2 regions of the Pseudomonas sp. WMBT8 genome follow, and region 2 is predicted to be linked to the other one. Evidence: riboswitches for the same ligand, from Rfam matches in the RefSeq annotation. Region 2 holds a riboswitch; the other holds the start of a gene.
The links. A riboswitch is a leader RNA that binds a small molecule or an ion and turns the genes downstream of it on or off. The one in region 2 is predicted to bind cobalamin.

Region 1: linked by a shared signal. The riboswitch ahead of cobO (cob(I)yrinic acid a,c-diamide adenosyltransferase) and the one ahead of ACO77H_RS15135 (CbtB domain-containing protein) in region 2 are both predicted to bind cobalamin.

Annotation. Positions count from the first base shown of each region.
Region 1 covers NZ_CP188096.1:4,454,954-4,466,089, reverse strand. The annotation lists gene ACO77H_RS20180 (alpha-E domain-containing protein) at 1-65, shown strand, start outside; gene ACO77H_RS20175 (transglutaminase family protein) at 62-865, shown strand; gene ACO77H_RS20170 (PQQ-dependent sugar dehydrogenase) at 933-2,246, opposite strand; cobalamin riboswitch at 2,346-2,593, shown strand; gene cobO (cob(I)yrinic acid a,c-diamide adenosyltransferase) at 2,674-3,285, shown strand; gene ACO77H_RS20160 (cobyrinate a,c-diamide synthase) at 3,282-4,646, shown strand; gene bluB (5,6-dimethylbenzimidazole synthase) at 4,643-5,293, shown strand; gene cbiB (adenosylcobinamide-phosphate synthase CbiB) at 5,290-6,198, shown strand; gene cobD (threonine-phosphate decarboxylase CobD) at 6,191-7,180, shown strand; gene ACO77H_RS20140 (cobyric acid synthase) at 7,177-8,628, shown strand; gene cobU (bifunctional adenosylcobinamide kinase/adenosylcobinamide-phosphate guanylyltransferase) at 8,639-9,160, shown strand; gene cobT (nicotinate-nucleotide--dimethylbenzimidazole phosphoribosyltransferase) at 9,157-10,212, shown strand; gene cobC (alpha-ribazole phosphatase family protein) at 10,209-10,784, shown strand; gene ACO77H_RS20120 (adenosylcobinamide-GDP ribazoletransferase) at 10,785-11,136, shown strand, end outside.
Region 2 covers NZ_CP188096.1:3,269,598-3,280,733, forward strand. The annotation lists gene ACO77H_RS15110 (VWA domain-containing protein) at 1-235, opposite strand, end outside; gene ACO77H_RS15115 (ATP-binding protein) at 289-1,287, opposite strand; gene cobN (cobaltochelatase subunit CobN) at 1,287-5,048, opposite strand; gene cobW (cobalamin biosynthesis protein CobW) at 5,052-6,113, opposite strand; cobalamin riboswitch at 6,205-6,406, opposite strand; gene ACO77H_RS15130 (hypothetical protein) at 7,107-7,781, shown strand; cobalamin riboswitch at 7,833-8,039, shown strand; gene ACO77H_RS15135 (CbtB domain-containing protein) at 8,136-8,324, shown strand; gene ACO77H_RS15140 (CbtA family protein) at 8,336-9,037, shown strand; gene ACO77H_RS15145 (cobalamin biosynthesis protein) at 9,034-9,447, shown strand; gene cobM (precorrin-4 C(11)-methyltransferase) at 9,529-10,275, shown strand; gene nfuA (Fe-S biogenesis protein NfuA) at 10,479-11,063, opposite strand.

The DNA.
Region 1 (11,136 bases), 1.2 Mb from region 2:
ACTTCATCCCGCTGGTACGCCAGTTGGGTAACGCTATTCATCATTCCTACCTGGAGGCGGCATGAGACTTTCCATCAGCCACGAAACTACCTACCGCTATGAAGACCAGGTGCGTGCCAGCATCCAATACCTGCGCCTGACCCCTCACGACAGCGAGCGTCAGCATGTGCTCAGTTGGCAGCTGGATCTGCCACGTCCGGTGCGGGCCCAGTTGGACCCATTCGGCAATATCCTGCATGTGCTGACCCTGGATGAGCCCCACGAATCGATCGTCATCGGCGCCCGAGGCCAAGTGGATATTGACGAGTGGCGCGAGGCCGAGCACGACAGCCAGTCGCCATTTCCTTTCCAGCGTTGCACGCGCCTGACTGAGCCGGACGAGGCCCTGCGCGCCTTTGCCCAGCAGCACTGCGGTAAACGCCGGGATCGCAATGCCTTGATCGATCTGATGCACGCCCTCAACCAGCATATCGCCTACGTGCCGGGGGCCACGCAAGTGGAAACCTGTGCGGCCGAGGCGTTCGCCGGGCGTGCCGGGGTGTGCCAGGATCACGCCCATGCATTCCTGGCCTGCGCGCGCAGCCTGGGGATCGCCACGCGGTATGTGTCGGGGTATTTGTATAGCGAGGACAGCGAGCACCTGGCCAGCCATGCCTGGGCCGAAGCCTGGCTGGATGACGCCTGGTACAGCTTCGATGTGACCAACCAACTGGCCCGCCCGGAGCGGCATCTGAAACTGGCGGTGGGCCTGGATTACCTCGATGCGTGCCCGGTGCGCGGCATGCGCCGTGGCGGCGGGCACGAGCAGATGCATGCCAGGGTATTTGTGGCGCCGAGCCCGGTGATCCTGGTGCAGCAGCAATAACCCCGTCACCCCCTTGCCGGCGATGAGCCCAGAATGATCCTCATCGTCGGCAAGCCGGCATCAGGTGCTATTTAGCGGCTGACACCCGCCACACCTTATTCCCCACATCATCGGCCACCAGCAAGCCGCCTTGCTGGTCGATCACCACGCCCACCGGCCGGCCCATGGCTTTCTCATCACTGTTGAGGAACCCGGTCAGCACATCCACCGGTGCGCCGTTGGGCTTGCCCCCCGCAAATGGCACAAAGATTACCTTGTAACCACTGTGCGGCTTGCGATTCCACGAGCCGTGCTGGCCAATAAACGCGCCATGGACAAATTGTGCCGGCAGCGTGTTGCCTTCAGCGAAGGTCAGGCCCAACGATGCGGTGTGTGGCCCGACGGCATAGTCCGGGGCAATGGCCTTGGCCACCAGGTCCGGATCCTGCGGCGTGACCCGTACATCCACATGTTGGCCGTAGTAGCTGAACGGCCAGCCGTAAAAGCCACCGTCCTGGACCGAGGTGATGTAGTCCGGCACCAGGTCGCTGCCGATTTCATCGCGCTCGTTGACCGCCGTCCATAGCTTGCCGCTTTGTGGCTCCCACGCCATGCCATTGGGGTTGCGCAGCCCGGAAGCAAAAATCCGCTGCTTGGCGCTGGCCCGGTCGACTTCCCAGATCGCCGCACGGCCCTGTTCGGCTTCCAGGCCGTTTTCACCGACGTTGCTGTTGGAACCCACGCTTACATACAACTTGCTGCCATCCTTGCTGGCCACCACGTTTTTCGTCCAGTGGTGGTTGAGCGGGCCGCCCGGCAGGTCGATGACCTTGGTGCCCTGGGCCTTGATCGCGGTTTCCCCCGGTTGATAGGGAAAGCGCAGCAGCTTGTCCGAGTCGGCCACGTACAGGTCGTTGCCCACCAGGGTCATGCCAAACGGCGAGTTGAGGTTTTCCAGGAACACCGTGCGGGTTTCTGCCACGCCGTCATGGTCGGCATCGCGCAGCAGGGTGATGCGGTTCGGGCTAGGTACGCCGGCCCCGGCACGGCCCATGACCTTTTCCATGACCCAGCCGCGAATGCCCTTGGAGTCATCCGGCTTGGGCGGCGCGTTGGTCTCGGCCACCAGCACGTCGCCGTTGGGCAATACATACAACCAGCGCGGGTGGTCCAGGCCTTCGGCGAAGGCGCCGACCTGGGTGCCCGCAGCCGCGGTCGGCTTGGCGCCATCGGGCCAGCCAATGGCCGGGGCGATGTTGACGGTGGGGATCAGGGTTTTGTTCGGTTCCGGCAGCTTGGGCGACGGCCCGGTGCCATCGGAGACTTGCAAGGTTGAGCTTTCGCCACAGGCAGCGAGTGCGCCTGCGGCCATGATCAGTACGGCGAGTCGGGTCTTGTGCATGTTTTTCTCCTCAATGCCTGTAGTCATAGAGGTACAGCGCGCGGCGATGGTTCAAGTGCATGGCCGGCTTTAATTGACGCTGTACCCCCAACCCACTAACCTTCGCCGCTTGTTTCAGGTGCTCTGTGACGTACCCGTCGACCGAGTGAAACAGGGAAGCCGGTGAGTGCGCGCACTTTTCTACAGTGCGGCCACGATCCCGGCGCTGCCCCCGCAACGGTAAATGAGTCAAGACGCTGCTTTTGCCACTGTATCGCCTGCGATATGGGAAGGCGCATCGTCGGCTCGCCCTGCTCAACAGGGCGCCACTCATGAGCCCGGAGACCGGCCTGATCCATCCAACAGCATCACGGTGGGCGATGCTTGGCTTCATTTAAGTGGTCTTTTCCTGCCCGCCGTTTTTGTCCAGCCCCAACGGAGAGCTGCCATGACTGATTCCCCCGATCGTGACGAACGCCACCTGGCGCGCATGCTGCGCAAAAAAGCGGTGATTGACGAGCGCATTGCCAATTCACCGAACGAATGCGGTTTGCTGCTGGTATTGACCGGCAACGGCAAAGGCAAGAGCAGCTCGGCCTTTGGCATGCTCGCCCGGGCCATGGGCCACGGTATGCAATGCGGCGTGGTGCAGTTCATCAAGGGCCGCAACAGCACCGGGGAAGAGCTGTTCTTCCGCCGCTTCCCCGAGCAGGTGCGTTTCCATGTGATGGGCGAGGGCTTTACCTGGGAGACCCAGGACCGCCAGCGTGATATCGCCGCTGCCGAAGCAGCCTGGAAAGTCTCCCGGGAAATGTTGCAGGACCCGTCCATCGGTCTGGTGGTGCTGGATGAGCTGAATATCGCGCTCAAGCACGGCTATCTCGACCTCGACCAGGTGCTTGGCGACCTGCAAGCTCGCCCACCCATGCAGCATGTGCTGGTCACCGGGCGTGGCGCCAAGCCAGAACTGATTGAAATGGCCGACACCGTCACCGAAATGGGCATGCTCAAGCATGCGTTCCAGGCCGGTATCAAGGCACAGAAGGGCATCGAACTTTGAACCAGCCGCGCCATTGCCCTGCCGTGCTGATCGCCGCGCCGGCGTCAGGCCAGGGCAAGACCACCGTCACCGCCGCCCTGGCCCGTTTGCACCACAACCTGGGGCGCAAGGTCCGGGTGTTCAAGTGCGGCCCGGACTTTCTCGACCCGATGATCCATGAGCGCGCCAGTGGTGCGCCGGTCTATCAATTGGACATGTGGATGGTCGGCGAGCAGGAAAGTCGCCGCCTGCTGTGGGAAGCAGCGGGGGAGGCGGACCTGATCCTGATCGAGGGCGTGATGGGCCTGTTCGACGGCACACCTTCCAGCGCCGACCTGGCGCGCCATTTTGGCGTGCCGGTACTGGCAGTGATCGATGGCACCGCCATGGCCCAGACGTTTGGCGCCCTGGCGCTGGGGCTGGCGCGTTACCAGGCAGACCTGCCGTTCGCCGGGGTCCTGGCCAACCGTGTCGGCACCGTGCGCCACGCCCAACTGCTCGAAGGCAGCTTGACCGAAGGCCTGCGCTGGTACGGCGCACTGTCCCGGGAAACCGGCATTGAGCTGCCCAGCCGTCACCTGGGCCTGGTGCAGGCCAGCGAGCTGAATGACCTGGACCTGCGCCTGGATGCTGCCGCCGCCGCCCTGGCCAGCAGTTGCGAGGTAGCGCTGCCACCGCCGGTGGAATTCGCTGCGCCCGAGCTGATCGAAGCCCAGCCGTTGCTGACCGGGGTGCGGATTGCCGTGGCCCGTGACGAAGCCTTTGCCTTCACCTACGGCGCCAGCCTGGATTTGCTGCGAGCGATGGGCGCGCAGTTGCACTTCTTCTCGCCGATCCATGACCGCGTGCTGCCCGACGCCGACAGCCTCTATCTGCCCGGTGGCTACCCGGAACTGCATCATCAGGCGCTGTCGCAAAATAGCGCGATGCTGCAGGCGATCCGTGCCCATCACGCTGCCGGCAAACCGTTGCTGGCTGAATGCGGGGGCATGCTCTACCTGCTCGATTCCTTGACCGATGTCGAGGGCACGCGCGCCGAACTGCTGGGCCTGCTGCAAGGCGATGCGGTCATGCAAAAACGCCTGGCGGCCCTGGCCCTGCAAACGGTCGAGCTGCCGGAAGGCGTGCTGCGCGGGCATACCTATCATCATTCCCTGACCAGCACGCCGTGGCAGCCGATTGCCCGTGGCCTGAGCCCCAACGGCGGGCGCGGCGCCGAGGCGGTGTATCGCCAGGGGCGGATGACGGCCTCCTATGTGCACTTTTACTTCCCGTCGAACCCGGCTGCGGTGGCCGCGTTGTTTGCGCCAGACCGGCAAGCCGGCATGGCAGGCGACCACGGTTCAAATGTGGGAGCGGGCTTGCCCGCGATAGGGCCATGACCGACCACGCCTACCCCCAGGCCGAGCGCGACGCGATCTACCGCGCCATCGCCGAACGTCGCGACATGCGCCACTTCAGCGGCGGCACCGTCGCCCCCGAGCTGCTGCAGCGCCTGCTGCAGGCCGCGCACCAGGCCCCCAGCGTCGGCCTGATGCAGCCCTGGCGCTTTATCCGCATCAGCGACCGCAACCTGCGCGGGCAGATCCAGCAGTTGGTGGAAGCCGAACGCATCCGTACCGCGCAAGCCCTGGGCGAGCGTTCGGACGATTTCATGAAGCTCAAGGTCGAAGGCATCCACGACTGCGCCGAGGTGCTGGTGGCGGCGTTGATGGATGATCGCGAGCGGCATATTTTCGGGCGTCGGACCTTGCCGGAAATGGACCTGGCGTCGCTGTCCTGCGCGATCCAGAATCTATGGCTGGCCTCCCGCGCCGAAGGCCTGGGCATGGGCTGGGTGTCGCTGTTCGAACCCCAGGACCTGGCCGACCTGCTCGGCCTGCCGCCCGGCGCCAAGCCGCTGGCCGTGCTGTGCCTGGGCCTGGTGACGGAGTTCTACCCGGCACCGATGTTGCAACTTGAGGGCTGGACCGAACCGCGTCCGCTGAGTGACATGCTGTATGAGAATTATTGGGGAGTGAGTCAATGAGTGTGGCCTTGCTGAGCGTCGCCGCAGTGGCGCTGGATGCGCTGCTGGGTGAGCCCAGGCGCTGGCATCCGCTGGTGGCGTTCGGCAATTTTGCCGGGCGCATCGAGCAGCGTTTCAACTCTGCGGGGCGCGGCTGGCGCAGCCATGGCGTGACGGCGTGGTTTATCACGGTGATACCGCTGACCTTGCTGGCCACGGCCTTGTCCTGGGCGCCTTACTTCGGCTGGGTGATCGAGATCCTCGCGTTGTACCTGGCCCTGGGCATGCGCAGCCTGGGTGAGCACGTGCTACCGGTGGCCCAGGCCCTGCGCAGCGGCAACCTGGACGAGGCGCGCACGCGTGTCAGTTACCTGGTCAGCCGTCAGACCAGCGAATTGGACAGCACCGAAGTGGCGCGCGCCGCCACCGAGTCGGTGCTGGAAAACGGCAGCGATGCGGTGTTCGCCGCACTGTTCTGGTTTGTCGTGGCCGGGGTGCCGGGCGTGGTGCTGTACCGCCTGAGCAATACCCTGGATGCCATGTGGGGCTATCGCAACGAACGCTTTGAGCGCTTTGGCTGGGCGGCGGCGAAGATTGACGATGTGCTCAATTACATTCCGGCACGCTTGGTTGCGTTGACCTACGCCGTGCTCGGCAAGACCCGCCTGGCGCTCACATGCTGGCGCCGCCAGGGCCCGACCTGGGACAGCCCGAATGCCGGGCCGGTGATGGCTGCGGGCGCGGGCGCCCTGGGTGTCGAGTTGGGCGGGGCGGCGATTTATCACGGCGAGTTGCACCAGCGTCCGACCCTTGGCGAAGGGCCGCCGGCCGATGCCGATTCCATCGAGCGTGGCTGGCAACTGGTGCAGCGCGGCGTGTGGCTGTGGGTGTTGATCCTGTGTGCGGGGGCGCAATTCTATGCTTGAACACGGTGGACGGCTGCGCAAGGCGGCGTTGCAGTACGGCATCGCCCAGGAAGACTGGCTGGACCTGTCCAGTGGCCTCGCGCCCTGGCCCTGGCCAATCCCGCCCATCCCGCTGCGGGCCTGGGCCCGCCTGCCAGAGACCGATGACGGCCTGGAGCAGGCCGCCTGCGACTACTACGGCGCAGCCCAGGTGTTGCCGGTGCCGGGTTCCCAGGCGGCGATCCAGCTGCTGCCGCGCCTGCGCCGGGCGGGCAAGGTCGGCGTGTTGTCGCCGTGCTACGCCGAGCATGCCCAAGCCTGGCGCCGCGCCGGTTACATCGTGCGCGAGGTGCTGGAGCAGGAAGTCGACTTCTTCCTCGATAGCCTCGACGTGCTGGTGGTGGTCAATCCCAACAACCCCACCGGCCTGAGCCTTACGCCCCAGCGCCTGCTGGATTGGCATGCACGCCTGGCCCAGCGCGGTGGTTGGTTGGTGGTGGATGAAGCCTTTATGGACAACACCCCGCACTTGAGCCTGGCGAGCCAGGCCAATCAAGTGGGGTTGATTGTGTTGCGCTCGTTCGGCAAGTTTTTCGGCCTGGCCGGGGTGCGCCTGGGCTTTGTATTGGCCGAGCGCAAGCTGCTCAAGCTGCTGGCCGAGCAGGTCGGCCCGTGGGCGGTGAGCGGGCCGACGCGGGAGTTGGGCCAGGTGTGCCTGCGCGACAGTACCGGCCACACCTACCAGCGCCAGCGCTGCGAAGACGCCAGCCAGCGCCTGTTTCGCCTGTTGGAGCAGTATGGCCTGCGCCCACAAGGCGGCTGCGCGCTGTTCCAGTGGCTGATCACCGACCGCGCCGAGCTGCTACATGAGTTCATGGCCCAGCGCGGCATCCTGCTGCGCCTGTTTGTCCACGACAGCAGCCTGCGTTTTGGCCTGCCCGGGACTGACGCCGATTGGCTGCGCCTCGAACACGCCCTGACTGCCTGGAAGCAAACTTCATGACCACCCTGATGGTGCAAGGCACCACCTCCGACGCGGGCAAAAGCACCCTGGTGACCGCGCTGTGCCGCTGGGTCGTGCGCCAGGGCGTGCCGGTAGTGCCCTTCAAGCCGCAGAACATGGCGCTCAACAGTGCGGTCACGGCAGAAGGGGGCGAGATCGGCCGCGCCCAGGCCGTGCAGGCCCAGGCCGCCAACCTGGCACCGCACACCGACATGAACCCGGTGCTGCTCAAGCCCAATAGCGACACCGGCTCCCAGGTGATCATCCATGGCCATGCCGTGACCAGCATGAATGCAGTGGCCTATCACGATTACAAAGCCATCGCCATGCAGGCGGTGCTGGCCTCCCATGCGCGCCTGAGCGCGGCCTACCCGGTGGTGATGGTCGAAGGCGCAGGCTCGCCGGCCGAGATCAACCTGCGGGCCAACGACATTGCCAATATGGGGTTTGCTGAAGCGGTGGATTGCCCGGTGCTGCTGATCGCCGACATCAATCGCGGCGGGGTGTTTGCTCATCTGGTGGGCACGCTGGAGTTGCTGTCGCCGTCGGAGCAGGCGCGGGTCAAGGGCTTTATCATCAACCGCTTCCGTGGCGATATCGCCCTGCTGCAACCGGGCCTCGACTGGCTTGAGGCGCGCACCGGCAAACCGGTGGTGGGCGTGCTGCCGTACGTGATGGACCTGCACCTGGAAGCCGAGGATGGCATCGACCAGCGCCAGATCGACAAGGCCGCGCAGGTACTCAAGGTGGTGGTGCCGGTATTGCCGCGCATCAGCAACCACACCGACTTCGACCCGCTGCGCCTGCATCCCCAGGTGGATCTGCAGTTTGTCGGGCCGGGCCAGGCAATCCCCGCCGCCGACCTGATCATCTTGCCCGGCTCGAAAAGCGTGCGCAGCGACCTGGCCTATCTGCGCGCCAATGGCTGGGACCGCGCGATTGCCCGGCACTTGCGCTATGGCGGCAAAGTCCTGGGCATCTGCGGTGGCCTGCAAATGCTGGGTGAGCAGGTCCACGATCCGCTGGGCCTGGAAGGCGCGGCGGGTTCCAGCGCTGGCCTGGGCCTGCTAGCGTTCAGCACCACCCTGGAAGCCGAGAAACAATTGCGCAATGTGCGCGGCCGGCTGGTGCTGGAAGAGGCGCCGGTCAGTGGTTATGAGATCCATGCGGGCGTGACCCGAGGGCCTGCCCTGGAGGAGGCGGCGGTGCGCCTGGATGATGGCCGCAGCGACGGTGCTTGTAGCGATGATGGGCAGATCCTTGGCACTTATCTGCACGGTCTGTTCGAGACGCCCGCCGCATGCAGCGCCTTGCTGCGCTGGGCCGGTTTGCAGGATGTGCAGGAAGTCGATTACCACGGCCTGCGCGAGCGCGATATCGAGCGCCTGGCGGATTTGGTGGAGCAGCATCTGGACACTCGGTTGCTGCGCCAGTTATGTGGCATTTGAGGGCTTGACCATGTTGCAACTGATCCTCGGCGGCGCCCGCTCCGGTAAAAGCCGCCTGGCCGAACAACTCGCCAGCGACAGCGCCATGCCCGTCACCTATATCGCTACCAGCCAGCCCCTGGACGGTGAAATGAACGCGCGCGTGGCCCTGCATCGCCAGCGTCGTCCCAGCCATTGGGGGCTGATCGAGGAACCGCTGGAATTGGCGCGGGTGCTGCGTGAAAACGCTGCCCCGGGCCGTTGCCTGCTGGTCGATTGCCTGACCCTGTGGCTCACCAACCTGTTGCTGCTGGACGACCCACAGCGCCTGGGCGTCGAGCGTGAATCCCTGCTGGACTGCCTGGCGTCGCTGCCGGGGGAAATCATTTTTGTCAGCAACGAGACCGGTCTGGGTGTCGTGCCGCTGGGCGAATTGACTCGCCGCTATGTGGATGAAGCCGGTTGGCTGCATCAAGCCTTGGCCGAGCGTTGTCAGCGTGTAGTGCTGACCGTTGCGGGCCTGCCCCTGACTTTGAAAGGTACTGCGTTATGAGCCAATCCTGGTGGCTGCAACCCTGCAAGGCGCTGGACGCCACGGCCTATGAACAAGCCCTGGCCCGCCAGCAGCAACTGACCAAGCCCGCCGGGTCGCTGGGGCAACTGGAGGCGCTGGCAGTGCAACTGGCCGGGTTGCAGGGCCGGGTCAAGCCAACGGTCGAGCAGGTATGGATCGCGATCTTTGCTGGCGATCACGGTGTGGTCGCCGAAGGCGTCTCGGCCTATCCCCAGGAAGTCACCGGGCAGATGCTGCACAACTTTGTCAGCGGCGGTGCGGCGATCAGCGTGCTGGCCCGGCAACTGGATGCACAGCTGGAAGTGGTGGACCTGGGCACCGTGACGCCATCGCTCGACCTGCCGGGCGTGCGCCACCTGAATATCGCCCCGGGCACGGCCAATTTTGTGCTGGGCGCGGCCATGACCGAGGCCCAGGGTCAGTTGGCCCTGGCGGCGGGGCGTGACAGCGTGCAGCGGGCGATCAACGCTGGTGCGCAGCTGTTTATTGGCGGCGAGATGGGCATCGGCAACACCACTGCCGCCAGTGCACTGGCCTGCGCCTTGCTCGATTGCCAGGTCAGCGACCTGACCGGCCCCGGCACCGGCCTGAATGCCCAGGGCGTAAGCCATAAAGTGGCGGTGATCGAGCGCGCCCTGGCGTTGCATGCCGGGCAGCGGGGTGACCCGTTGCAGACCCTGTTCAACCTCGGTGGCCTGGAGATTGCGGGGTTGGTGGGGGCCTATTTGGCCTGCGCCCAGGCGGGGGTGGTAGTGCTGGTCGACGGGTTTATCTGCACCGTCGCGGCGCTGGTCGCCACGCGCCTGAACCCGTCTTGCCGGCCATGGCTGTTGTTCGGCCATCGGGGCGCCGAGCCGGGCCATCGCCATGTGTTGCAAAGCCTTGAAGCCCAGCCGCTGCTGGAACTGGGCCTGCGCCTGGGCGAGGGCAGCGGTGCGGCGCTGGCGGTGCCCCTGTTGCGCCTGGCCTGTGCGTTGCACGGGCAGATGGCGACGTTCGCAGAAGCCGCCGTGGCGGATCGCCCGGCATGACCTTGCACCTGGACCTGCTGCGCCATGGTGAAACCGAACTGGGCGGTGGTTTGCGCGGCAGCCTGGATGATGCGCTGACCGCCAAGGGTTGGGCGCAGATGCGCGAGGCGGTGCTGGCGCGCGGGCCGTGGGATCGACTGGTCAGCTCGCCGCTGCAGCGCTGCGCGCGGTTCGCTGAAGAGTTGGGCGCACGCCTGAACCTGCCGGTGAGCCTGGAACAGGATCTACAGGAGCTGCATTTCGGCGCTTGGGAAGGGCAGAGCGCGGCGCAGTTGATGGCGACCGACGCCGAGGCGCTGGGCCTGTTCTGGGCGGATCCCTATAGCTTTACGCCGCCGGATGGCGAGCCTGTCGAGGCGTTTTCCCAGCGCGTGCGCGGCGCCGTCCTACGTCTGCATCAGCTGTATGCCGGACAACGGGTGCTGCTGGTCAGCCATGGTGGCGTCATGCGTTTACTGCTGGCCCAGGCCCGTGGCTTGCCCCGTGAACAGTTGCTGAATGTCGAGGTCGGCCACGGTGGCCTGTTCAGCCTGCGGGTCGAAGCCGATGGCATGTTGAGCGAGGGCGCCTGAATGTTGCCGTTCTGGATTGCCTTGCAGTTTCTCAGCAGCTTGCCGATCCGCCTGCCGGGCATGCCGCAACCCCAGGAGCTGGGGCGCTCGCTGCTGTTTTATCCGCTGGTGGGGCTGTTGTTCGGGCTGCTGCTGTGGGGCTTGAATACGCTGTTGATGGGCGCGCCTTTGCTGTTGCATGCGGCCCTGCTGCTGACGGCCTGGGTGTTGCTCAGTGGCGGCCTGCACCTGGATGGCCTGGCGGACAGCGCTGACGCCTGGCTGGGCGGTTTTGGCGACCGCGAACGCACCTTGAGCATCATGAAAGACCCGCGCAGCGGCCCGATTGCGGTGGTGACCCTGGGCTTGGTGC
Region 2 (11,136 bases):
GATAAGCATCGTCAAACAGCTGGGCCAGCAAGCCCTTGGCGTCGGTTAATGCACGATGCCGCCGGGTGGAGGCCGACGCATCCACGATCACCAGCCACAACTCATGGGCCGAACAGCTGCGCAGGTGATAGCGCAGGTCTTCACGAGATTGCGGCCGCCCCCCCAGCAGGGTGCCCGGCCAGTTGACCGAGCCCTGCTGCGCGCTGCGCGCCTTGCCCTGGCGGCCCCTGTCCAGTCGCCCTGCTTTGGGACGGGCATCCGCCCCCGTATCAGGTCGGGGGCGGATGCCTAGGGCTTTTTTGGCCAGCTAGGCACTTCTCGGCGAGCACCCGTGGGCAATGCGGGTGCGGGCATGTCGCCCCATTGGCCCTGGCCCGACGCGCTATCTGAAGGCTGGGGCGCCTGGCCCTGATCGGACCTGCCTGCAGGCGGTGCTTGCTCCTGGCGACGATGGCGCAGGGCAAATTCGGCAACGGCCTCTATATCTTCTTCGGCGATGGCCGCAGCCCCACGCCACGCCGCATGGGCCCGCGCGCCGCGCAACCACACCAGATCGGCACGCAGGCCGTCGACACCGGCGGCAAAGCAGCGCTCGGTAATCTGCGCCAGGGCCTGGTCATCCAGGGCGATGCTTTCCAGGCGTGCACGGGCCTGGGTGCAACGCGCACGCAGCGCCGCTTGCTGGTCAGCCCACTGCGCGCAGAAAGCGCCGGGGTCGCTATCGAAATCCAGGCGCCGGCGAATGATCTGCCCGCGCTCGGTCGGCAAAGTCTGCCCGCTCAATGCCACGTTGAAACCAAACCGATCCAGCAACTGCGGGCGCAACTCGCCCTCTTCCGGGTTCATCGTGCCGATCAGCACAAAACGCGCCGAGTGCCGGTGGGAGATGCCATCGCGCTCGATCAGGTTGGTGCCGCTGGCGGCGACGTCGAGCAACAAGTCCACCAGGTGATCGGGCAGCAGGTTGACTTCATCCACGTACAACACGCCACCGTCAGCCTTGGCCAGCACGCCCGGGGAAAACTGCGCACGGCCTTCGCTCAGCGCCGCATCCAGGTCCAGGGTGCCGACCAAACGCTCTTCGGTGGCGCCCAACGGCAAGGTGACGAACTGCCCGCTGGCCAACAGATCCGCCAGGCCACGGGCCAGGGTGGACTTGGCCATGCCGCGCGGGCCTTCGATCAGCACGCCACCGATCTTCGGGTCGATAGCGGTCAGGCACAGGGCAAGCTTCAGGTCGTCGGCGCCGACCACTGCCGACAGTGGAAAATGGGGGATGTCAGTCATCAACTGTCTTCTTCTATGTCCAGCAACAGGTTTTCCAATGCCTCGCGGTAGGCCCCCGGCTCCTGCCACATACCACGCTGCTGGGCTTCCAGCATGCGCTCGGTCATGTCGCGCAGGGCGTCGGGGTTGTGCTGTTGCACAAACGCCCGGGTGTCGGGGTCGAGCAGGTAGGCATCGGCCAGCAGTGCATATTGGTGATCGTCGATCAGCGCAGTAGTGGCGTCAAAGGCAAACAGATTGTCCACCGTTGCCGCCATCTCGAACGCGCCTTTGTAGCCGTGACGCTTGACCCCTTCGATCCACTTGGGATTGGCCGCGCGGGAGCGGATCACCCGGTTCAGCTCTTCCTTCAGCGTGCGGATCTTCGGCAGGTCCGGCTGGCTGTGATCGCCATGATAGCTGGCAGCCTTGCTGCCACTGAGGGTTTCCACGGCCGCGAGCATGCCGCCCTGGAATTGGTAGTAGTCATTGGAGTCGAGCAAGTCGTGCTCGCGGTTGTCCTGGTTCTGCAACACGGCCTGCACCTGGCTCAGGCGCTGGGCGAACTGTTCACGGGCCGCAGTGCCTTCATCAGAGCCACCATAGGCGTAGCCACCCCAATTGAGGTAGACCTCGGCCAGGTCTGCGCGGCTTTGCCACAGGCGAGCGTCAATGGCGCCCTGCACGCCCGCGCCATAGGCACCGGGCTTCGCCCCGAAAATGCGCCAGCCGGCCTGCCTGGCCGCAGCCTCTTCATCCAGGCCAGACTTACGCAGCGCCTCGCGCTCGCTGCGCACCTTAGCCGCCAGGGGGTTTAGGTCGTCCGGTTCATCCAGCGCCGCGACCGCCTGCACCGCAGCATCGAACAAGCGGATCAGGTTGGCGAAGGCATCGCGGAAGAACCCGGACACCCGCAACGTAACGTCAACTCGCGGGCGGTCAAGCAAGCTGATGGGCAGGATTTCAAAGTCATCGACACGCTGGCTGCCCGTGGCCCATACCGGTCGCACGCCCATCAACGCCATGGCCTGGGCGATGTCGTCACCGCCGGTGCGCATGGTCGCGGTGCCCCACACCGAAAGCCCGAGCTGGCGCAAATGGTCACCATGGTCCTGCAGGTGCCGCTCAAGCATCAGGTTGGCGGACTGGAAGCCGATACGCCAGGCAGTGGTGGTGGGCAGGTTACGCACATCGACGGTGAAGAAGTTACGCCCGGTCGGCAGCACATCGAGGCGCCCACGGCTCGGTGCGCCGCTAGGCCCCGCCGGTACGAAACGACCGTCCAAGGCATCCAGCAAGCCACGCATTTCCGCCGGGCCACAGGCATCAAGGCGCGGTGCGACGACGATGCGCAGGCTTTCGACCACGGATTTCACATCTTCCCAGCCGGGCTCCTCAAGCTGTTCGAGGGGCCCTTCCAGGGCCTGTTCGATCAACCGCGCCGCGTATAGCTCCAGACGCTCGCGGGTATCGCCGGCGGTGCGCCACAACTGCCCGTCGATCTTCTGCAACACGTCGGGGCGGCGCCCGGTCCAGGGTTCGGCCAGGGCGCAATCGAGCGGGTCAAAGCCCAGCTCGAAGGCCTTGGCCAACACGCGCAGCAGGCTTGATTGCGGGCCGCGCCCGTCGCCACGCGGGATGCGCAGCAGGGCCAACAAGGTATCGATACGCAGGCGCCCCTCGGGCGATTCGCCAAAGATATGCAGGCCGTCGCGGATCTGCGATTCCTTCAGGTCACACAGGTAGGTGTCCAGGCGCGGCAGCCACACGGCAGCGTCGGCCTCGTTATCCAGCGCAAGCTCCTGATCGATGCGGGTTTCGCGCACCAGCTTGAGGATGTCCTTTTGCAGTTCCAGGGCACGGCGCGGGTCGAGCAACTGCGCTTCGTAATACTCATCCGCCAACAGTTCCAGGTTACGCAGCGGGCCGTAAGTCTCGGCGCGGGTCAGCGGCGGCATCAAGTGATCGATGATCACCGCCTGGGTGCGGCGCTTGGCCTGGGCGCCCTCGCCCGGGTCGTTGACGATAAACGGGTAGATATTGGGCAGCGGCCCCAGCAACGCATCCGGCCAGCAGTTCTCCGACAGCCCGACGCCTTTGCCCGGCAGCCATTCCAGGTTGCCATGCTTGCCCACGTGGATCACGCCGTGGGCGCCGTAGGTGTGGCGCAGCCAGAAATAAAACGCCAGGTAAGCGTGGGGCGGCACCAGGTCCGGGTCGTGGTACACCGCGCTGGCATCCACCTGGTAACCCCGCGCCGGCTGGATGCCGACAAAGGTCAGGCCCAGGCGCAGGCCGGCGATCATCATGCGCCCGTCGCGGCACATCGGATCGTTATGGGGCGTGCCCCAGCGTTCCAGTACAGCCTGGCGGTTGGCCTCGGGCAAGCGATTGAACATCGCCTGGTAATCGTCCAGCCCCAGGCTTTGATGGCAGGGGCGCAGGTCGAGGCTGTCGAGGTCGTTGGTCACACCGCCGAGCAGCTCGTGGATCAAGGCGGTGCCGCTGTCCGGCAAGGTGGGCGGCAGCGGATAACCCTTGGCTTGCAGGGCACGCAGGATATTCAAGGCCGCAGCCGGCGTATCCAGGCCCACGCCGTTACCGATGCGCCCGTCGCGCGTCGGGTAGTTGGCCAGGATCAGGGCGATGCGTTTTTCTGCATTCGGCACCCGGGCAAGTTCGACCCAGCGCCGCGCCAGTTCGGCCACAAAGTCCATGCGTTCGGGGGCTGCGCGGTAGCACACCACGTCCGACTGGCTGCGCTCGCTGCGCCAGGCCAGGTCCTTGAAGCTGATCGGGCGGCTGATGATGCGCCCGTCCAGTTCCGGCAAGGCGATGTGCATCGCCAGGTCGCGCGGGCCAAGGCCTTGTTCGCTGGCTTCCCAGCCGGGTTGGTTGTCCTGGGCGCAGATGGCCTGGATCACCGGAATATTGCGGCGAAATGGCCGCAAATGGGGCGCTTCGGGGCTGGATTGGGCAAAGCCGGTGGTGTTCAGTATCACCGCTGCCTGCACCTCATCCAGCAGATCCTCGACCACCGTCAGGCAGCCGGGCTCCTTCAAACTGGCCACCGCCATTGGCAGCGGATTCAGGCCCGCCGCCTGCAAGCGCTGGCAGAACACGTCGATAAAAGCGGTATTGGCCGCCTGCAAGTGCGAGCGGTAGAACAGCACCGCTGACACCGGCCAATCGGTGCTCCAGTCCGCCTGCCAGTCACTGAGGCGCGCATTGGCGATGCGGGGGTGATAAATCGCCGTGCGCGGCAGGGTTTGCGGTTCGGCCCAGGGGTAATCGCGGCCCAGGTAGCTACTGGCCAGACAGCGATAGAAATCCAGCGCATTCCCCAGCCCGCCCTGGCGCAGAAAATGCCACAGGCGCTCACGCGCCTGCACATCCACGGTGCTCAGGTCGCTGAGTTCGGGGTCGGGACGGTCATCCCCCGGCACCAGGATCAACTGCACGCCCTGCCCGGCCAACTCCACCAGGCGCTGGATACCGTAGCGCCAGTAGCCGATGCCGCCATGCAGGGATATCAGGATGACCTTGGCGTGGCGCAACACCTCGTCCACATACAGGTCCACCGACGCGTGATTCTGCACCTGCATCGGGTTGGCCAGGCGCAGGCTCGGGTAGTCGTCGGGCAGTTGCTGGGCGGCTTCGGCCAACAGCGCCAGGCTGGAATCACCGCTGCACAGGATCACCAGCTCGGCGGGGGTCTGTCCAAGGTCGGCGATGTTGTCATCGGAGACGAAACCACCGGGCTGGGTCCTGAGCAGATGCATGGGTTAAACGCTGAGGGCAGCGCGCAATTGCGCTTCCAGGCCTGCTGCGTCCAGGTCCTGGCCGATCAGCACCAGGCGCGTGATGCGTGCTTCGTCAGCCCCCCAGGCGCGGTCGAAGTGCTTGTCAAAGCGCGTACCCACGCCCTGGATCAGCAGGCGCATCGGTTTGTTGGGGATCGCGGCGAAGCCTTTGACCCGCAGGATGCCGTGCTGCACCACCAATTGCGTCAGGGCGTCGAGCAGCAGCGCTTCATCAGCCTGTGGCAGGTCGATGGAGATGGAATCGAACGCATCGTGATCGTGATCGTCTTCACCTTCGTGGTGATGATCGTGATGGCTATGGCGCCCGTCGATATGCTCCTCGGAGCCAGCGCCCAGGCCAATCAACACGTCCAGGGGCAGGCGGCCGCTGCTGGCCTCGACGATTTTCACCGCTGGCGGCAGTTCTTCGGCGACTTCCTGGCGTACACGGGCCAGGTCTTCGGGGCTGATCAGGTCGGTTTTATTGAGGATCACCAGGTCGGCGCTGGCCAGTTGGTCGGCGAACAGCTCGTGCAGTGGCGATTCGTGGTCCAGGTTGGGGTCGAGTTTGCGCATGGCGTCGACCTGGTCGGGAAATGCGGCGAAGGTGCCGGCGGCCACGGCCGGGCTGTCGACCACAGTGATCACCGCGTCAACCGTGCAGGCGCTGCGGATTTCCGGCCACTGGAAGGCCTGGACCAACGGCTTGGGCAGGGCCAGGCCGGAGGTTTCGATGAGGATATGGTCAAGGTCGCCACGGCGCGCCACCAGTTCACGCATCACCGGGAAGAACTCTTCCTGCACGGTGCAGCACAGGCAGCCGTTGGCCAGTTCGTAGACACGGCCGTTGGCCTCTTCTTCGGTGCAACCGATGGAACACTGCTTGAGGATCTCGCCGTCGATGCCCAGCTCGCCGAATTCGTTGACGATCACCGCAATGCGCCGGCCCTGGGCGTTGTCCAGCATGTGGCGCAGCAAGGTGGTTTTGCCCGAGCCGAGAAAGCCGGTGACGATAGTGACGGGGAGTTTGGCCAGTGTTTTCATCGGATGCCCTTTGGGGCGGGCATACGGGACGACTGGCCCTGCGGCGGCGCAGGTGCTGGATTCGTCACCGGATCACCCCGCCCGGTTGAAATGGAAAATCGGTTGCGAGGCAGGTCTCCTGGCTTGGGGCTTGCCGGCCTTGCGGCTGGCGCTGGCTGCGCCTTCCCGCCTGGTACAGGCAGTGGCGTGGCAGTCAGATAAACCCTTTACAGTTGCGGGGGCAGCCGCGGCTTGGACCGCGTTCCCTTCTTAGCTTCGGCCGCAGCCGAAGAACCTCGAACGTGCAAGGCTACGCAGTGCCCGGCAGCTGGTCAACGTCGCGCAGCTAAACGCATCTAGTTACTCAAGGGCCCACCTCACCTCTGGGGACCCAAAGTGAAACCGTCACGCCTCGAACACTACTTAACTATCGCACCTCTCACCAACCCACCGCATACACTGAATATGCATCCACATTAGCTGGAACGATGACAATCAATCCAACAGAAAACGCAATTCAACCAATATCACTCGCTATAACGCCTAAAACCAATAACCTCCCATCTTTGCAGACACTGAACAATGATGTTTCCCACCGTACTTTGTCGTAGACATCAGCCGATAGTATTTCTGATAGACCCTGACCTGGCAGGAGACCAGCTCAACGTTATGACATGGACAATTTTGACTATACGTTTGCTCATGCCTGCCCCCTAATCGCCTTTTCAGGAGCGTTACTAGCCAGCACTACAAAGACCTGTACGTAGTGCAGACCGTAAAAGCACCTTATGTAAAAGCCCGCCTTGAATCCAGCCTGGCTATCCAGCCCACACGAGTTAAAGAGGTGCTGTAATTTAATGAAATCCATTTCGCAGTTAGCACGAGGAACAGCAGCCTTGAAAAACATCACTCACTCTCAAGGCAGCTTTCCAAACAATCCAACCCCAAGCCCACCTATTCAATGGGGATACAAACACGATGAAGTCTTCAGCAAGCATTCAACCCAGTGCGCCTATGCTTAACGCACCTCGCACTACACTCCCCAAAGACACTTCTCCCACCTTAGCACCGACACAAAGCATCTCATCGGACATTCCATATTTTGAGAGCTACACCCACTCAATGCTGGCAGAAAAACTACTGGCCCATTTCATAGATTTGGAAGTCCCAAGCGCTAAAACATCCAACAGCTTTCGCTTGGATGAGCTTAAAAGTATGGCGAGAGGCAAACTACACGACGGACGAGATGCCACACAAGAGCAAGTAGAGCTTGCAAAGCAGGTCATCAACCGCCCAGAACTAGTCAAGTCACTCTTTGGTTCGCACTCCGGCAATGTGACCTGGGACCAAGTCGCTCTTATCGCTGGAGACTTCAAAAGTCTCAGCGATGCAGCCCTGCTGGACCAAGCGAGAATTTACTTTCGCGAATTTGCCAAAGGTCCCAAAGATCATTATGTAAACTTTAACGAACTGCGAGAGGCCGCACGCCAAACAAGAAGCACCCGCCACTTTTCGTACAATGCAACCAAAGTTGCCCAAGAACTTCTTAAGCGGCCTGACCTGCTTTGGGATTTGGATACAAAGCCTGTCTCGCTCTCACGTCCAAGCAAACCAGACAACAGATTTGGGTTGGGCAGTATTTTTTACTCAGAAGATTGGGTTTCCACGTCGCCGCGTCGCCCTGGCTGATCAGGCAGGCGTCAATTCGTCTATTTGACGCCCGCCCTCTGGCCATGCTCTCCTACACATCTTGTTTCGGGTGCCCTTTACAGGGTGAAACGGGAAACCGGTCAATCATGCATGCATGACCAATCCGGTGCTGCCCCCGCAACGGTAAGCGAGCGAAGCGTCACAGCCACTGTGCTTTTGGCATGGGAAGGCGATGCTTTCAGGACTCAGGAGAGCCCCCTCGCAAGCCCGGAGACCGGCCCGAAAAATCAAATAACAAACCCGCGGTGGGCGGGCGCTGTTCAGAACCCTGCGTGCCCGGCTCGCGGGGTTTTCATGCGCTCGTGTCACCCTGCCACTCGAAAGGGACGTGCCATGTCGATCATCAGCAGCACCTCACACACCGCCAGCAGCTCCGCCACCTTGAGCCAACGCCTGACCGCCGCCATCGGCGCGGCGATCCTCGGTGCATGCCTGGTGTATTTCGCCGGGTTCTCGCACATCGAGGCCGTGCACAACGCTGCCCACGATACGCGCCACAGCGCCGCCTTCCCGTGCCACTGAGACCTGCCGCCATGATCAAGCGAATTGCGCAAACCGCAGGTTTCACCGGCCTGCTGGCCGCCCTGTTGCTGACCCTGCTGCAAAGCTTCTGGGTGGCCCCGCTAATCCTGCAGGCAGAAACCTTCGAAAACGCCCCGGCCGCGACCGAGGTACATGAGCATGCCCCTGGCGCTACGGCCCACAGCCACGACGCCGAGGCCTGGGAGCCGGAAAATGGCTGGCAGCGCGTGCTCTCCACCACTGGCGGCAACCTGGTGGTCGCCGTAGGTTTTGCACTGATGCTCGCCGGCCTCTACACCCTGCGTGCCCCGACCCGCACCGCCCAGGGCCTGCTCTGGGGCCTGGCCGGCTACGCCACCTTTGTGTTGGCGCCGACCCTCGGCCTGCCACCGGAGCTGCCCGGCACCGCTGCGGCGGACCTGGCGCAACGGCAGATCTGGTGGATCGGCACGGCAGCCTCCACTGCCGCCGGCATTGCGCTGATTGTGTTTGGTCGCAACTGGCTGCTGAAGATCCTCGGCGTGGCCATCCTGGCGGTGCCCCATGTGGTTGGCGCGCCACAGCCCGAAGTGCACTCGATGCTCGCCCCAGAAGCCCTGGAAGCACAGTTCAAGATCGCTTCGCAGCTGACCAACGTTGCGTTCTGGCTGGCCCTGGGCCTGATCAGTGCCTGGTTGTTCCGGCGTAACCGCGACGATCAGTACTCGGCATGACAACGGCCAACACCCGGCCGGCCCTGGTGGTCGGCCTGGGTTGCCAGGGTGGTTGCAGCGTCGAGGCGTTATTGGCGCTGTTCAATGAAGCCTTGGCTGGCGCAGGGATCGACCCTCGGCACATCAGCGCACTGGCGAGTATCGACCGCAAGCAGGATGAGCCGGGTTTACTGGCCCTGGCCGCCAGCCTGGGGTTGCCGCTGAAGTTTTTCAGTGCCCAGCAACTGGCGAGCCACGAAGCGCAACTGAGCCACCGCTCTGCCGTCGCCTTTGCCCATACCGGCTGCCATGGCATCGCTGAAAGCGCCGCCCTGGCCCTGGCCACGCAGCTGGCCCAGCGCCCTGCCCGCCTGTTGATCAACCGCCAGAAAAGCCCGCAAGCCACCTTTGCATTGGCGTGCGCCGGCTGAATTCCCGATAATCCCCGTCCTTGATCATGAGCGGTCTTCATCTACAGCCCGCCTTGCCCGCTTTTTCACAGGAATGTCCCCATGACCGTCTACTTCATCGGCGCAGGCCCCGGCGACCCGGAACTGATTACCGTCAAAGGCCAGCGGCTGATCCGCAGTTGCCCGGTGATTATCTATGCCGGCTCCTTGGTGCCTGCCGCAGTGCTTGAAGGCCATCAGGCCCAGTTGGTGGTCAACAGTGCCGAACTGCACCTGGAGCAGATCATTGACTTGATCAAGGACGCCCACGAAAAAGGCCAGGACGTAGCGCGTGTGCACTCCGGCGATCCAAGCCTGTATGGCGCGATTGGCGAGCAAATCCGTCATTTGCGCCAGCTGGGGATTGCCTTCCAGATCATTCCAGGGGTGACTGCGGTGGCCGCGTGTGCCGCGCTGCTGGAGGCGGAGCTGACTTTGCCGGATATCGCCCAAAGCGTGATCCTGACCCGCTATGCCGACAAAACCACGATGCCTGCGGGGGAATCCTTCGACAGCCTGGCCAGCCATGGCACCACCATGGCGGTGCACCTGGGGGTCAATCACCTGGAGAAAATCGTCGCCGAACTTCTGCCACATTATGGTGCGGATTGCCCGATTGCCGTGGTGCACCGGGCAACGTGGCCGGATCAGGACTGGGCCATTGGCACCTTGGCGGACATTGTCGAAAAGGTCGCGGCGAAGGGGTTCCGGCGCACCGCGCTGATTGTGGTGGGCCGGGTGTTGGCCAGTGACGGCTTTAGCGAATCCTCGCTGTATCGCGCAGGCCATGCCCACCTCTACCGGCCCTGACACCACGCAAGACAACCTGTGGGAGCTGGCTTGCCTGCGGTAGCGGTGAAACAGTCGATAGATAAGTCGCCTGGCACAGCGTCATCGCGGGCAAGCCCGCTCCTACAGTTGATTCTCTTTGTTAGATAGCTCGTGTAACTCATTAATTTAAATCAATAAAAAACGGCGCTCACGGGCGCCGTTTTTTGTTTGCAGCGAACGCCTTAGTAGTAGGCGTTTTCTTTCTGCGTATGGTCAGTCACGTCACGTACGCCCTTGAGCTCGGGAATCCGCTCCAGCAACGTACGCTCGATGCCCTCACGCAAGGTCACGTCGGCCTGGCCGCAGCCCTGGCAGCCGCCACCGAACTTGAGCACGGCGATGCCGTCATCCACCACGTCGATCAGGCTGACCTGGCCGCCATGGCTCGCCAGGCCCGGGTTGATCTCGGTTTGCAGGTAGTAGTTGATGCGCTCGTTGACCGGGCTGTCGGCGTTGACGTTCGGCACCTTGGCGTTGGGCGCCTTGATGGTCAGTTGGCCGCCCATGCGATCGGTGGCGTAGTCGACCACCGCATCATCCAGGAACGCTTCGCTGAAGGCGTCGATGTACGCAGTGAAGCTCTTGAGCCCCAGGGCGGTGTCTTCAGGCTTTTCTTCGCCCGGCTTGCAGTAGGCAATGCACGTCTCTGCGTACTGGGTGCCAGGCTGGGTAATGAAGACGCGGATGCCGATACCCGGGGTGTTCTGCTTGGACAGCAGGTCAGCCAGGTAATCGTGGGCGGCGTCGGTAATGGTTATGGCAGTCATGGGAACTCCTCACAGGCTTGCTGGCAGTTTACGCCAATCGCCTCGGCGGTACAAAGTCCTAGTATTTTTGTCA